Regions from separate parts of the Streptomyces sp. NPDC017056 genome, predicted to be linked through region 2. Evidence: predicted binding sites of a transcription regulator. Region 2 holds the regulator's gene; the other holds the start of a gene.
What was found. The regulator HspR, encoded in region 2, represses chaperone genes until heat shock. The targets are predictions, from matches to a motif close to TTGAGNNNNNNNNNCTCAA.

Region 1 (7,426 bases), on a different contig from region 2:
CATCGACGAGGCGGACCGGGGGCTGTGGCGGCAGTTCGGCGCCGCCTTCGCCTCCCTGGATCCGAGCCGCGTCGGCGCCGCGGTACCCGCCATGGTCGAGCACCTCCACGAGCTGATCGGCCGGCGCCGCGCGAACCTGCGGGACGACCTGCTCAGCGCGCTCATCCGGGTGCAGGACGACGACGGCGGCCGGCTGAGCGACACCGAGATGGCCACCCTGGTCCTGACGCTGGTGCTGGCCGGCCACGAGACCACCGCCCACCTCATCAGCAACGGCACCGTCGCCCTGCTCACCCACCCCGACCAGCGGCGCCTGCTCGACGAGGACCCGGCCCTGCTGCCGCGCGCGGTCCACGAGCTGATGCGCTGGTGCGGGCCGATCCAGGCCACCCAGCCGCGGTACGCCACCGAGGACGCCGAGGTGGCCGGCACGCAGGTCCGCCAGGGCGACATGCTGATGTTCAGCCTCGTCGCCGCCAACCACGACCCGCGCCACTACACCCACCCCGAACGGCTCGACCTGACACGGCAGCCGGCGGGCCGGGCGGAGGACCACGTCGGCTTCGGGCACGGCATGCACTACTGCCTGGGGGCCTCGCTCGCCCGGCAGGAGGCGGAGGTCGCCTTCGGCAAGCTGCTCGCGCGCTACCCGGACATGGCGCTCGCCCTCACCCCGGAGGAACTGGAGAAGCAGGAGCGCATGCGGCGGCCCGGCACCTGGCGGCTGCGCCGGCTTCCGCTGAGGCTGCACCCGTAGGCGTGACCGGCGGGACGGAACGCCGGCCGTCCGCGGAGGAGGCGGCCGTCCTCCGCCCGCCGGGCACCGGGCCGGGAGCCGGTGCGTATGGTCCCGCCGGGGCCCGCGCGCCGGCTCTCAGCCTTTGGCGCAGCTCTCCTCCGCGTCCTGCTCCGCGTTCAACCGGTGCAGCAGCCTGGCCAGTTCCGCGACCTCGCGGCGGTCCCAGGAGGCGAGCCTGCGGGCGTACTGGGCGCGGCGGCCGTTGCGTACGCGGCTGAACCGGTCGTGGCCCTCGTCGGTGAGGCGCACGAGGACGGCCCGGCCGTCGGCGGGGTCCGGCTCGCGGGCGATCAGGCCGAGGTCCTCCAGGGCGCGCAGCTGCCGGCTCATCGTCGCCTTGCCCACGCCGAAGTAGCCGGCGAGGTCGGTGGCGCGCTGCCGGCCCGCGTCGGCGAGGCGTACGAGCAGGCCGTACGCCGCCGACTCCAGCTCCGGGTGGATGTCCCGCGCCAGCTCGCCGGAGGTGGCGCGGGCGCGGCGCAGGAAGACCGCCAACTCCCGCTCCAGGGACAGGAACACCTGGTCCACGCCACTGGGCTCGTCGCCTCCCGGCATTTTGTCGGCTCTGGTGTCGTGCACGTCAGCGCCCTCTCCCGCTTTCCGGACCGTGAAAGTTTCTGCCAGCGGCGGCCGAAGCCGCAGCGTGTCCAGTATTTCGCAGGAGTAGACCAACGGAACCCCGGCTCCCCTCTTTGCGGCCCGCATCTACGCGCGTACCGTCGATGGACGTTCCTGACATGGCCACACCAAGGCGCCGCACCGAGCCCCTACGCCAAGCCGTCGCCGGTACGGCCAGTTCACCGAGATCTTCGGAGGCACGTATGCCCGTGCACAGATCCGGCCCCTCCCACCGCCGCCCCCGCTCGTACGCGGCCCTCGCCGGCGTGTTCCTCACCGTCACCGCCCTCCTCCTCACCCTGCCGGGCACCGCCGGCGCCGCCCCGCACGGACCGGCCCCCGAGCCCACCCACCCCGGCCTGGACTGGGCCGGCTCCCAGATCGCCAAGCACGAGGGCGACGCGCCGGGCGAGGCACCGCCGCCGTCCCTCGCCTCCGTCGAAGGCGTCGACGTCAGCAGCCACAACGGCAACGTCCCATGGCAGACCCTCTGGAACGGCGGCGTCCGCTTCGCCTACGTCAAAGCCACCGAGTCCACCAGCTACACCAACCCCTACTTCGCCCAGCAGTACAACGGCTCCTACAACGTCGGCATGATCCGCGGCGCCTACCACTTCGCCACCCCGGACACCTCCAGCGGCGCGGCCCAGGCCGACTACTTCGCGGACCACGGCGGCGGCTGGTCCAAGGACGGCCGCACCCTGCCCGGCGCCCTCGACATGGAGTACAACCCGTACGGCCCGACCTGCTACGGCAAGACCGCGGCCGGCCTGGTCGCCTGGATGAAGGACTTCTTCGCCACCTACAAGGCACGCACCGGCCGGGACGCCGTCATCTACACCTCCACCAGCTGGTGGAAACAGTGCACCGGCAACTACACCGGCTTCGGCGCCGTCAACCCGCTGTGGCTCCCCCGCTACGGCACCTCGGCCGGCGAACTCCCCGCGGGCTGGGACTTCCACACCATCTGGCAGTACACGTCGTCCGGCACCACGGTCGGCGACCGCAACCGGTTCAACGGGGCGTACGACCGGTTGCAGGCGCTGGCGAACGGGTGAGACGCCGACGGGTCCCGGCACGGCACGGACCGTCACGCGCGGCAGAAGTCCGCCGTCTCCAGCGTCAGCCCGACGACCGTCCGGGTCAGGTCCACCGGATCACCGAAGGCGACGGCCGGGTGGAGACGGTACGTACCGCGCTCGGGATCGGTGAAGAGGTGGCACTGGCCGAGGTGCGGATCGACAACGAGGTAGACAGGCACACCCGCCAGCGCGTAGGCGTCCTTCTTGGGACCGTAGTCGTTCCGCGCTGTCTCCCGGGACGTCACTTCGGCGACGAAGTCGATGTCCCGGCAGCACCAGCGCCCCTCGTCGTCCGCGGCCGCGTCCTCCGCCATCGCCACCACATCGCTCGCGAAGCCGTTCAAGTGGCCGGGGAAATCGATACGGACGTCGGACTTCAGCCGCTTCCTCGGGTAGGCACCCATCAACTGCTCGATCGTCCCGATGGTGTTGTGCCAGTGCCAGTCCCGTTGCGGCCACAGACAGACCGCTCCCCCGACGACCTCGGACTTGTAGCCCTCGGGCACGGGCATCCGCTCCAGCCAGTCGAAGAGCAGGTCCAGACTGAGCGGGCAGCCGCCCGCCGGCTCGATGGTCATCATGCGCTCCTCCCCACCGCCGCGAAGTGCGGGCAGTCGCGCAGTACAACGATACGCACGGTGACCGGGACACGCGCGGCCCGGAGCCCCCGTGTCAGGGAACTCCGGGCCGCCGTGGCCGGTCGCGTCCGTCACGCCGCGGCCGGGACCTCCCGGGGGGCCGGGGACGAGGCCGGGGTCAGGGCCAGGTCGAGGACCTGGCGGACGTCGGAGACCGGGTGGACGTCCAGCTTCTCCAGGATCTCGGCGGGGACGTCGTCCAGGTCCGGTTCGTTGCGCTTGGGGATGACCACGGTCGTGATGCCCGCCCGGTGCGCCGCGAGCAGCTTCTGCTTGACGCCGCCGATCGGCAGCACCCGCCCGGTCAGCGAGACCTCACCGGTCATCGCCACGTCCGGGCGCACCTGCCGCCCGGAGAGCAGCGAGGCCAGCGCGGTCGTCATCGTCACGCCCGCGCTCGGCCCGTCCTTGGGCACGGCTCCCGCCGGTACGTGCAGGTGGACACCGCGCTCCTTCAAGTCGCCGACCGGCAGCTCCAGTTCCGCGCCGTGCGAACGCAGGAAGGACAGCGCGATGTGCGCGGACTCCTTCATCACGTCGCCCAGCTGGCCGGTGAGCTGGAGCCCGGACGCGCCGGTCTCCGGGTCGGCGAGCGACGCCTCCACGTACAGCACGTCGCCGCCCGCGCCGGTGACCGCGAGGCCGGTGACCACGCCGGGGACGGACGTACGCCGCTCGGCCGGGTCCTGCGCCGACTCGGGGGTGTGGTGCGGGCGCCCGATCAGCGGGCGCAGTTCGTCGACGCCCACCGCGAAGGGCAGGTCGCGCTCGCCCAGTTCGCTCTGGGCCGCGACCTTGCGCAGCAGGCGCCCGACGGCGCGCTCCAGGTTCCGTACGCCCGCCTCGCGGGTGTACTCGCCGGCCAGCTTGTGCAGCGCCTCGTCGGTGAGCGTGACCTCGCCGGGCTCCAGGCCGGCCCGCTCCAGCTGGCGGGGCAGCAGGTGGTCGCGGGCGATGACGACCTTCTCGTCCTGGGTGTAGCCGTCCAGTCGGACCAGTTCCATGCGGTCGAGCAGCGGCTCCGGTATGGCCTCCAGGACGTTGGCGGTGGCCAGGAAGACCACGTCGCTCAGGTCCAGCTCGACCTCCAGGTAGTGGTCGCGGAAGGTGTGGTTCTGCGCCGGGTCGAGGACTTCGAGGAGGGCGGCGGCCGGGTCGCCCCGGAAGTCCGAGCCGACCTTGTCGATCTCGTCGAGCAGGACGACCGGGTTCATCGAACCGGCTTCCTTGATGGCGCGGACGATACGGCCGGGCAGCGCGCCGACGTACGTACGCCGGTGGCCGCGGATCTCCGCCTCGTCCCGTACGCCGCCGAGCGCGACCCGGACGAACTCGCGGCCCATGGCACGGGCCACGGACTCGCCCAGCGACGTCTTGCCGACGCCGGGCGGCCCCACCAGCGCCAGCACGGCGCCGCCGCGCCGGCCGCCGACCGACCCCAGGCCGCGGTCCGCGCGCCGCTTGCGCACGGCCAGGTACTCGGTGATGCGCTCCTTGACGTCCTCCAGGCCGGCGTGGTCGGCGTCCAGGATCTCCTTGGCGCCGGGGATGTCGTACGCGTCCTCCGTGCGCTCGTTCCACGGCAGCTCCAGCACCGTGTCGAGCCAGGTCCTGATCCAGCTGCCCTCGGGGCTCTGGTCGCTGGAGCGCTCCAGCTTGTCGACCTCCTTGAGGGCCGCCTTGCGGACCTCTTCGGGCAGCTGGGCGGCCTCGACGCGGGCGCGGTAGTCCTCGCCCTCGTCCTCCGGATCGCCGTTCAGCTCGGCCAGCTCCTTGCGGACGGCCTCCAGCTGGCGGCGCAGCAGGAACTCGCGCTGCTGCTTGTCGACGCCTTCCTGGACGTCCTTGGCGATGGACTCCGCGACGTTCTGCTCGGCGAGGTGGTCGCGCAGCGCCTCGGTGGCGAGCTTGAGCCGCGCCACCGGGTCGGTGGTCTCCAGCAGCTGCACCTTCTGCTCGGTGCTCAGGAACGGCGAGTAGCCCGAGTTGTCCGCGAGCTGCGCTACGTCCTCGATCTGCTGCACCCGGTCCACGACCTGCCAGGCGCCGCGCTTCTTGAGCCAGTCGGTGGTCAGGGCCTTGTACTCCTTGACCAGCTCGGCGACGGCGCCGGGCAGCGGGTCGGGCACCGTCTCCTCGACGGTGGTGCCCTCCACCCACAGGGCGGCGCCGGGGCCGGTGGTGCCCGCGCCGATCCGCACGCGGCCCAGGCCGCGGATGAGCGCGCCGGGGTCGCCGTCGGACAGCCGGCCGACCTGCTCGACGCGGCCGAGCACGCCGACGCCGGCGTAGGCGCCGTCGACCCGCGGCACAAGAAGCACCCGCGGCTTGTTACCCGGTGAGGCGGCGGACTGCGCGGCTTCCACCGCGGCGCGCACGTCCGCTTCGGACAGGTCCAGGGGCACCACCATGCCGGGCAGGACCACCTCGTCGTCGAGGGGCAGCACGGGCAGAGTGAGCGAGGCGGACGTCGAAGCCATGATCTCCCCTTCGGCAGGCAAGTTGAGCAATACCCACTCAATGCTGCTGAGCCCGGAGATGTTCCCTTACTCGTGTTCGCTGTGAGCGATCAGCTGCGCGTGCCACCCGGCGGGGCGGGACCTCAGTCCTGGGACATGTGCATCAGTTCCCACACGTGACCGTCGGGGTCCTGGAAGCTGACGCCGTACATGGGGCCCGCCTCGACGGCCGGCTTCCAGGGGGTGGCACCGGCGGCGAGGGCTTTGGCGAGCAGGTCGTCGGCCTCCTCGCGGCTGTCGCAGGACAGGCAGGTGAGGACTTCCTTGGTCTTCGCGGCGTCGCTGATGTCGCCGTTGATGAACTCGCGGAAGCGGGACTCCTGGAGGAGCATCACGCAGATGTTCTCCTCGACGACCATGCAGAGCGTCTGCTCGTCGGAGAACTCCGGGTTGAACGCGAAGCCCAGGCGGGTGAAGAACTCACGGGACGCGGCGATGTCCCTGACCGGCAGGTTGACGAAGATCATGCGCATGGTGTGCCTCTTCTTCCCGTAGGTGTGTTGCCCAGGAAGCTAGCGGCAGGCACTGACAATCGCGGGTTCGCGCGGCTCCCGGCGGCGTCGCAGGAGCGGCCAGGTGAGCACTCCGAGGATCAGGGCCAGGAGGTGGCCCGAGTCGCTGACGGGGTCCACGGAGATCAGCAGGTTGTCGACGGCGAACCAGGTCACGGCCGCCAGGAGGGGCCACCGGGCCCAGGCGGGCAGCAGGCCCGCCAGCGCGCCGGTGCAGGCCATCACGCCGAAGCTGATGCCGTAGTCGAGGCGCTGGAGGGAATCGGCGGGGAGGTGTCCGAGGGCGACCGCGGCACCCACGGGGAGTTCGGTGGCGAGGGTGGCGATCGCGTGGCCGCCGAAGAAGACCGCGGCCGTACGCAGGGGGCCGGCGCGGCGTTCCAGTGCCGTGAGGACGAAGAGGAAGGCGATGGCGAACGCGGAGGTCATGCCGCCGGCGATCCACAGGGCGCTGGCGACGAGCACCAGCAGGGGCGCTTGCGCCAGGTGCTCGACGTCCGTACTGGATGCCTGGAGCAGGGCGTAGACCAGGTCGGGGTCGGCGTGCTCGGCGAAGAGCGAGGTGACGACGAGCAGGAGGGCGTAGCCGAAGGTGAAGGGGGCGCCGAGGGGGGTGGGCAGCAGGCGCCAGGGCCGCGGCAGGGATCGTATGGATGCGGGGGTGGGTGTGGGAGTGGATTCGGGTGTGGGTGTGGATGCCGGTGCCTGTATGGGCGCGGGGTCCGGCAGCGGCGGCGGGGGCGTGGTGTCCGGGGCGGGCTCTTCGGGTGTCGCGGCACTCCGCTGTCTGGGAACCCCTTCGAGGGACGCCGTCTCCTGGGCGCGTGCCCTGTCGGGGGACGTCGTCCCCTCGGCGGCCGTCCGCTCGGAGGCGGTGGTGTCTGCCGTCGCAACCCGGCTCACTGGTTCCAGGCCCCTTCCGTCGTGGCGCCGGGTGGCGCCGCCGGCGGGCCGCGCCCGTACCCCCTCGGCCGCGTGCCCCGCGTGGTCGATCCCCGTCCACTGGATCTACGTCCTGGACAGCCTGCACGTTCAACCCATGAGCGAGCTGTGTCAGTGACGTGCGTCACCGGCGCGTCCCGGCGGCGGGCCTAATCGGCTGGACCCGGCCTTCGGGTGTTCGCCAGGATGGACGCCATGTCTCACCCCGCGCACGCCGTGCCTCACCCCGTGCACGTACCCGGCTCCCCCGTCCCAGGAGGTGCCCCGCCGGAGGGTCCGCTGACCCTCGACCGGCGCGAGGGCCCGTACGGCGAGG
Region 2 (7,426 bases):
GGGATGCGAACCAGGACGTAGCCGTCACGGCGCAGCTGGACCAGGTGCGCACCGCGCTCAACGAGCGCACCGCGGACCTCCAGCGGCTCCAGGCGGAATACCAGAACTACCGCCGCCGGGTGGAGCGGGACCGGGTGTCGGTGAAGGAGATCGCCGCGGCGAACCTCCTCACCGAGCTGCTGCCCGTCCTCGACGACATCGGGCGGGCCCGGGAGCACGGCGAACTGGTCGGCGGCTTCAAGTCGGTGGCCGAGTCGCTGGAGACGGTGGCCGCGAAGCTGGGCCTCCAGCAGTTCGGCAAGGAGGGCGAGCCCTTCGACCCGACGATCCACGAGGCGCTGATGCACTCCTACGCTCCGGATGTCACGGAGACCACGTGCGTCGCCATCCTCCAGCCCGGGTATCGCATCGGTGAGCGAACGATCCGCCCCGCGCGGGTCGCGGTCGCCGAGCCGCAGCCGGGCGCGCAGCCCGGCAAGGCCGCCTCGGAGGACGATGCCAAGGCTTCGGACGAGGAGAGCGGTGGCCCGGAAGAGGGCTGACGCGGCGGCGGAAGAAGCAGTACGGGAGGAGGGACGTCGGGGATGAACACCAAGGACTTCGTGGAGAAGGACTATTACAAGGTCCTCGGCGTCCCGAAGGACGCCACCGAGGCGGAGATCAAGAAGGCGTACCGCAAGCTGGCCCGGGAGTTCCACCCGGACGCCAACAAGGGGGACGCCAAGGCCGAGGAGCGCTTCAAGGAGATCTCCGAGGCCAACGACATCCTCGGTGACCCCAAGCGCCGCAAGGAGTACGACGAGGCGCGGGCGCTGTTCGGCAACGGCGGCTTCCGCGCGGGCCCCGGCGGCGCCGGTGGCGGATCGTTCAACTTCGACCTGGGCGACCTCTTCGGAGGCGGCGCCCAGGGCGGCACGGCGGGCGGCGGCTTCGGCGGCGGGCTCGGCGACGTCTTCGGCGGTCTGTTCAACCGCGGTGGTGGCGGCACGCGTACGCAGCCGCGCCGCGGCCAGGACGTCGAGTCCGAGGTGACGCTCAGCTTCTCCGAGGCGGTGGACGGGGCCACGGTCCCGCTGCGGATGTCCAGCCAGGCGCCCTGCAAGGCGTGTTCGGGCACCGGCGACAAGAACGGCACGCCGCGGGTGTGCCCGACCTGCGTCGGCACCGGGCAGGTCAGCCGGGGTGGCGGTGGCGGATTCTCGCTCACCGACCCGTGTGTGGACTGCAAGGGCCGCGGCCTGATCGCGGAGACCCCGTGCGACGTCTGCAAGGGCAGCGGCCGGGCGACCAGCGCGCGCACGATGCAGGTGCGCATCCCGGCGGGCGTCTCCGACGGGCAGCGCATCCGGCTGCGCGGCAAGGGCGCTCCGGGCGAGCGCGGCGGCCCGAACGGCGACTTGTACGTCGTCGTGCACGTCGACGCGCACCCGGTGTTCGGCCGCAAGGGCGACAACCTGACGGTCACCGTGCCGGTCACCTTCCCGGAGGCGGCGCTGGGCGGCGAGGTGCGGGTGCCGACGCTCGGCGGCCCGCCGGTGACGCTCAAACTGCCGGCCGGGACGCCCAACGGACGTACGATGCGCGTGCGCGGCAAGGGCGCGTCGCGCAAGGACGGCACCCGCGGCGACCTGTTGGTCACCGTTGAGGTGAGTGTCCCCAAGGACCTCGGCGACACCGCACGCGAGTCGTTGGAGTCCTATCGCGAGGCGACCGCGGGTGAGGACCCGCGGGCGGAGCTGTTCCAGGCCGCGAAGGGAGCATGAGTCGGATGGATGGCCGGGGCGGGCGTCGGAACCCGTATCAACTGACCGAAGAGTCGCCGGTGTACGTCATTTCCGTCGCGGCTCAGCTGTCCGGTCTGCATCCGCAGACCCTGCGCCAGTACGACCGCCTGGGGCTGGTCTCGCCCGACCGTACGGCCGGGCGCGGCCGCCGCTATTCGGCCCGGGACATCGAACTGCTCAGGGAAGTCCAGCGGTTGTCGCAGGACGAGGGCATCAACCTGGCCGGCATCAAGCGCATCATCGAGCTGGAGAACCAGGTCGCGGCCCTGCGTCAGCGGGTCGCCGAGCTCCAGCACGCGGTCGAGGGCGCGGCTGCCACCATCCAGCAGCGGGAGGCGGCCGTGCACGCCTCGTACCGGCGCGACCTGGTGCCTTATCAGGACGTGCAGCAGACCAGTGCGCTGGTCGTGTGGCGGCCGGGGAAGAAACGGTCCGACTAGCGGATCGTCGTGAGTTGCAGGCCGTGGGGCCGGGGCAGTACGTACCCCGGCCCCACGGCCTTTCGTGTTGGACGACGGCCGTTTCAGCAGCCGTTGTAGCCGGCCGTCGGCATGGACAGGCGGCGGTGCACATGGGACTTCATCGCGCTGGTGTACACCGGCTCTTCGTAGCCGGCGATCTCCAGCCGGACGCCGGCGGCGAGGCAGCGGTCGGTGAACTCGTCGGCCGACGCGATGGCGTTCTCCAGGGCGCGGCGGTTGGCGGCGACGAACACGTCGACCAGGCCCGCTTCCACGTCCTGCCAGAGCGCGGCGTGGCCGGCGGGCAGCTGGTGCAGGCTGAGGCGGCAGGTCAGGTCGTAGTCGCGGGCCTGCGCCCACTGGGTGCACATGGCGTGCTGGCGGCGGTCGTCCACCAGGAACGGGTCGTCGTCGAGCCCCGACAGCGGCATGAGGCAGGCGATCGCCGTCACTCGGACCGAGTTCATCGTGCCCCCCGGGGCGTGGCGAGTGTGGGGGTGACGATACCGCCGCGCGCGTACCGGGGTGGAGGGGCGGCGCCGGGCGGTGAGGCGTAGCCGCAGGCGTGACAGATGGCCCAGCCGTCCTGGTTGACGGCGAGCTGGCCGCCGCAGCGGGGGCACAGCTCGGCGCGCGGGGGCTGCCGGAGGGTGGCGGTCGGGCGGGCACCGGTTCGGGAGTCGACCGGTTCGGTGCGCGATGAGTACGCCATGCGGTCTCCAGCAGCCGTTTTTGCTCTGTGAAGTTCTGTGAGGCTTCGCTTGTGAGCAGTTTTCTCCGCACTCTGGATAGCAGGGCCAAGCCGAGGGGCGGAATCGTGCCGTCCGAATCCGGCCAGGTACGGACCTGCCGCGGCGTGCGCCGCCGGGGCGGGGGTTACGCGCGGCCCAGCGCCCGGGTGACGGTGATCTCCACCATGACCCGGTCCGGGTTGGGCGACGGGACGCGGCCGTACCGCTCGGCGTAGCGCCGTACCGCGTCCGCCACCACGTCGGTGTCCGTACGGATCCGGGCGACGCCCTCCAGGGTGGCCCACCTGCGGCGGGCCACCTGGCACACCGCGACGCGCGCGCCGTCCGCCCCACCGGCCAGGATGTTGGCGACCTTGGTGCTGTCCTTGCGGGTGATGACGCGCGCGATGCGCTGGTTCGCGTCGAAGGTGACACCGACCGGGACGACGTGGGGCGTGCCGTCCGGGCGCAGCGTGGTCAGCGTGCACATCAGGTGCTCGCTCCAGAAGGCGAGGTACTCGGGGGCGAGGTCGTCCAGGTCGTGGGCCATGACCGGAAGAGTAATTGGGGAAACTGTGGGGGCTCGTGCGGAGGGGCTGCAAAGGGACGAAGTAGGCGACGTGAAGAAGGCGTGGAGGCGCGGTGAGAACTGCGGTGCCCTGGGGCTGCGGTGGGCCGGCCGTTCCGGCGCCGCGGCGCCGGTGGCCCGCCGAAACCGGGGCGACGGAGGCAGGTCGGCGCCGGTGACCGGGCCGCGACGGCCTGTCGCGCGGGACTGGGCGGGCCCCGGTGGCATGGTCCGGGGCGCGGGGGTTCACTCGCAGAAAGGGCCGGAAGGCGTCCGTACCGGCCCCGGAATCACCTTGAGTGGAATAGACTCAACTTATCGGACGTTGAGCTGAGCAGGTTCACCCGAACGGACCGGCGGTGCCGGTCACGCACACGAGCACAAGGAGGAGCGCGCGAGTGGACGCCGAGCTGACCAACAAGAGCCGGGAGGCGCTGAGCGCCGCCAACGAGCGGGCGGTGACGGCGGGGCACGCGGACATGACGCCCGCGCATCTGCTGCTCGCGCTGCTCACCGGCACGGACAACGAGAACGTCATGGACCTGCTGGCGGCCGTCGAGGCGGACGCCGCCGCGCTGCGCTCGGGCGCCGAACGCCAGCTGGCCGGGCAGCCCAGCGTGCAGGGCTCCACCGTCGCCCCGCCGCAGCCCGACCGCGACACGCTGGCCGTCATCGCGGACGCCGCGCAGCGCGCGAAGGAGCTGGGCGACGACTTCATCTCCACCGAGCACCTCCTCATCGGCATCGCCGCCAAGGGCGGCCGCACCGGCGAGCTGCTGGCTCAGCAGGGCGCCACGGCCAAGAAGCTGCTGAGCGCCTTCGAGGACAGCCGGGGCGGCCGGCGGGTGACCAACCCGGACCCGGAGGGCACCTACAAGGCGCTGGAGAAGTTCGGTACGGACTTCACGGCCGCCGCGCGCGACGGCAAGCTGGACCCGGTCATCGGCCGCGACCAGGAGATCCGCCGCGTGGTGCAGGTGCTGTCGCGGCGCACGAAGAACAACCCGGTGCTCATCGGCGAGCCCGGCGTCGGCAAGACGGCCGTCGTCGAGGGCCTGGCGCAGCGGATAGTGAAGGGCGACGTCCCCGAGTCGCTGCGCGACAAGCGGCTGGTGGCCCTGGACCTGGGCGCGATGGTCGCGGGCGCCAAGTACCGCGGCGAGTTCGAGGAGCGGCTCAAGACCGTACTGGCGGAGATCAAGTCCAGCGACGGCCAGATCATCACGTTCATCGACGAGCTGCACACGGTCGTCGGCACCGGCGCCGGCGGCGACTCCGCCATGGACGCGGGCAACATGCTCAAGCCCATGCTGGCCCGCGGCGAGCTGCGGATGGTCGGCGCGACGACCCTGGACGAGTACCGCGAGCGCATCGAGAAGGACCCGGCGCTGGAGCGGCGCTTCCAGCAGGTGCTGGTCGCCGAGCCGACCGTGGAGGACACGGTCGCGATCCTGCGCGGTCTCAAGGGCCGTTACGAGGCGCACCACAAGGTGCAGATCGCGGACTCCGCGCTGGTCGCCGCCGCCACCCTCTCCGACCGCTACATCACCTCCCGCTTCCTGCCCGACAAGGCCATCGACCTCGTCGACGAGGCGGCCTCCCGCCTCCGTATGGAGATCGACTCCTCGCCCGTGGAGATCGACGAGCTCCAGCGCTCCGTCGACCGGCTGCGCATGGAGGAGCTGGCGCTCAAGAACGAGACCGACGCCGGCTCCGTCCAGCGCCTGGAGAAGCTGCGCAAGGACCTCGCCGACAAGGAGGAGGAGCTGCGTGGCCTGACCGCCCGCTGGGAGAAGGAGAAGCAGGGCCTCAACCGCCTCGGCGAGCTGAAGGAGAAGCTCGACGAGCTGCGCGGCCAGGCCGAGCGCGCCCAGCGCGACGGTGACTTCGACACCGCTTCCAAGCTGCTGTACGGGGAGATCCCGGGCCTGGAACGGGAGCTGGAGGAGGCCGCGGCGGCCGAGGCCGAGCAGGAGGCGTCCGCCGACGGCAAGTCCTCCATGGTCAAGGAGGAGGTCGGCCCGGACGACATCGCGGACGTGGTCGGCTCCTGGACCGGCATCCCGGCCGGGCGCCTGCTGGAGGGCGAGACGCAGAAGCTGCTGCGCATGGAGGACGAGCTGGGCAAGCGGCTGGTCGGCCAGACCGAGGCCGTCCGCGCGGTGTCCGACGCGGTGCGCCGCACCCGCGCCGGCATCGCCGACCCGGACCGCCCCACCGGCTCCTTCCTCTTCCTCGGCCCGACCGGCGTCGGCAAGACCGAGCTGGCCAAGGCGCTCGCCGACTTCCTCTTCGACGACGAGCGGGCGATGGTCCGCATCGACATGAGCGAGTACGGCGAGAAGCACAGCGTGGCCCGCCTGGTCGGCGCCCCGCCCGGCTACGTCGGCTACGAGGAGGGCGGCCAGCTCACCGAGTCGGTCCGCCGCCGCCCGTACTCGGTCGTCCTCCTGGACGAGGTGGAGAAGGCGCACCACGAGGTCTTCGACGTGTTGCTCCAGGTGCTCGATGACGGCCGGCTGACCGACGGCCAGGGCCGTACGGTCGACTTCCGCAACACGATCCTGATCCTGACCTCCAACCTGGGCTCGAACTTCCTGATGGACCCGCTCCTGAAGGAGGACCAGAAGAAGGAGAAGGTCCTGGAGACGGTGCGGTCGTCGTTCCGGCCCGAGTTCCTCAACCGGCTGGACGACCTGGTGGTCTTCCACCCGCTCGGCACCGACCAGCTCCAGCGCATCGCGCGGATCCAGCTCGACCACCTCCAGCGCCGGCTCGCCGACCGGCGGCTGACGCTGGACGTCACGGACCGCGCCCTGACCTGGCTGGCCTGGCTCGGCCAGGAACCGGCCCTGGACCGGCCGCAGGACGCCCCCGACCTCTCGTACGGCGCCCGCCCGCTGCGCCGCCTGGTGCAGACGGCCATCGGCGACCAGCTCGCGAAGGCGATCCTGGCGGGTGACGTGGTGGACGGCGACACCGTACGGGTGGACGTCGCGGAGGACGGTCAGTCGCTGGTGGTCGGCCCCGTACGGTGAGCGGCGCGGCCCGCGGCGGCGGGCCGCCGTCCGCCGTTCCGCCGTCCGTCGGCCCCGGCCGGTTTTTTAGCCCGCAGCGGAGAGACGGTGCCGGGCTTGCCAGGACGGGGCCAGGATGGTGAAGGATGGCCAGGACCATACGAAGGGAATTCCACGGTGAGCATCGACCCGTCCTCGATCCCGAATTTCGGGGGCCAGCCCGAACCGCAGCCGGCGGGGCCTGATGGTCCCGTCCTGCCCGACCAGGACCTGGTCAAGCAGCTCCTCGACCAGATGGAGCTGAAGTACGTAGTCGACGACGAGGGTGACCTCGCCGCCCCGTGGGAGCAGTTCCGCACGTACTTCATGTTCCGCGGCGAGGAAGAGCAGCAGATCTTCTCCGTCCGTACGTTCTACGACCGCCCGCACGGCATCGACGACAAGCCGAAGCTGCTGGAGGCGCTCGACGACTGGAACCGCCGGACCCTGTGGCCCAAGGCCTACACCCACACCCACGACGACGGCACGGTCCGTCTGATCGGTGAGGCGTCGATGCTGATCGGCACCGGCGTCGCCCTGGAGCACTTCGTCTCCAGCACGGTCAGCTGGGTCCGCGCGTCGATCGAGTTCGACAAGTGGATCGTCGAGCAGCTCGGCCTGGAGGCCGAGATCGACGGTGACGCGGACGAGAAGCCGGGCGACGAGGAGGCGTAAGCCCCTCACCGCCGTCGGCGTAGCGGGCCCCGGAGCACCACGCTCCGGGGCCCGTCGCCGTGCCGCCCCCGCGGTTCACAGCGGGAGGGGCGCCATGGCCAGCAGGTATACGCCGTACCCGAGGGAGAGCACGGCCAGGGAGCCCGCCGTC

Region 1: a site for HspR is predicted at 5,640-5,658, ahead of lon (endopeptidase La). Genes of this name have one in related genera too.

What each region holds. Positions count from the first base shown of each region.
Region 1 is NZ_JBIRPD010000009.1:19,360-26,785, reverse strand. Features, by position in the region: gene ACH4OW_RS17760 (cytochrome P450) at 1-757, shown strand, start outside; gene ACH4OW_RS17755 (MarR family transcriptional regulator) at 875-1,354, opposite strand; gene ACH4OW_RS17750 (lysozyme) at 1,621-2,475, shown strand; gene ACH4OW_RS17745 (Uma2 family endonuclease) at 2,508-3,080, opposite strand; gene lon (endopeptidase La) at 3,209-5,617, opposite strand; gene ACH4OW_RS17735 (VOC family protein) at 5,740-6,129, opposite strand; gene ACH4OW_RS17730 (rhomboid-like protein) at 6,169-7,071, opposite strand; gene ACH4OW_RS17725 (spermidine synthase) at 7,306-7,426, shown strand, end outside.
Region 2 is NZ_JBIRPD010000003.1:106,959-114,384, reverse strand. Features, by position in the region: gene grpE (nucleotide exchange factor GrpE) at 1-542, shown strand, start outside; gene dnaJ (molecular chaperone DnaJ) at 585-1,763, shown strand; gene ACH4OW_RS06190 (heat shock protein transcriptional repressor HspR) at 1,769-2,224, shown strand; gene ACH4OW_RS06185 (hypothetical protein) at 2,308-2,712, opposite strand; gene ACH4OW_RS06180 (hypothetical protein) at 2,709-2,957, opposite strand; gene ACH4OW_RS06175 (TIGR03618 family F420-dependent PPOX class oxidoreductase) at 3,122-3,526, opposite strand; gene clpB (ATP-dependent chaperone ClpB) at 3,943-6,582, shown strand; gene ACH4OW_RS06165 (YbjN domain-containing protein) at 6,739-7,275, shown strand; gene ACH4OW_RS06160 (hypothetical protein) at 7,351-7,426, opposite strand, start outside.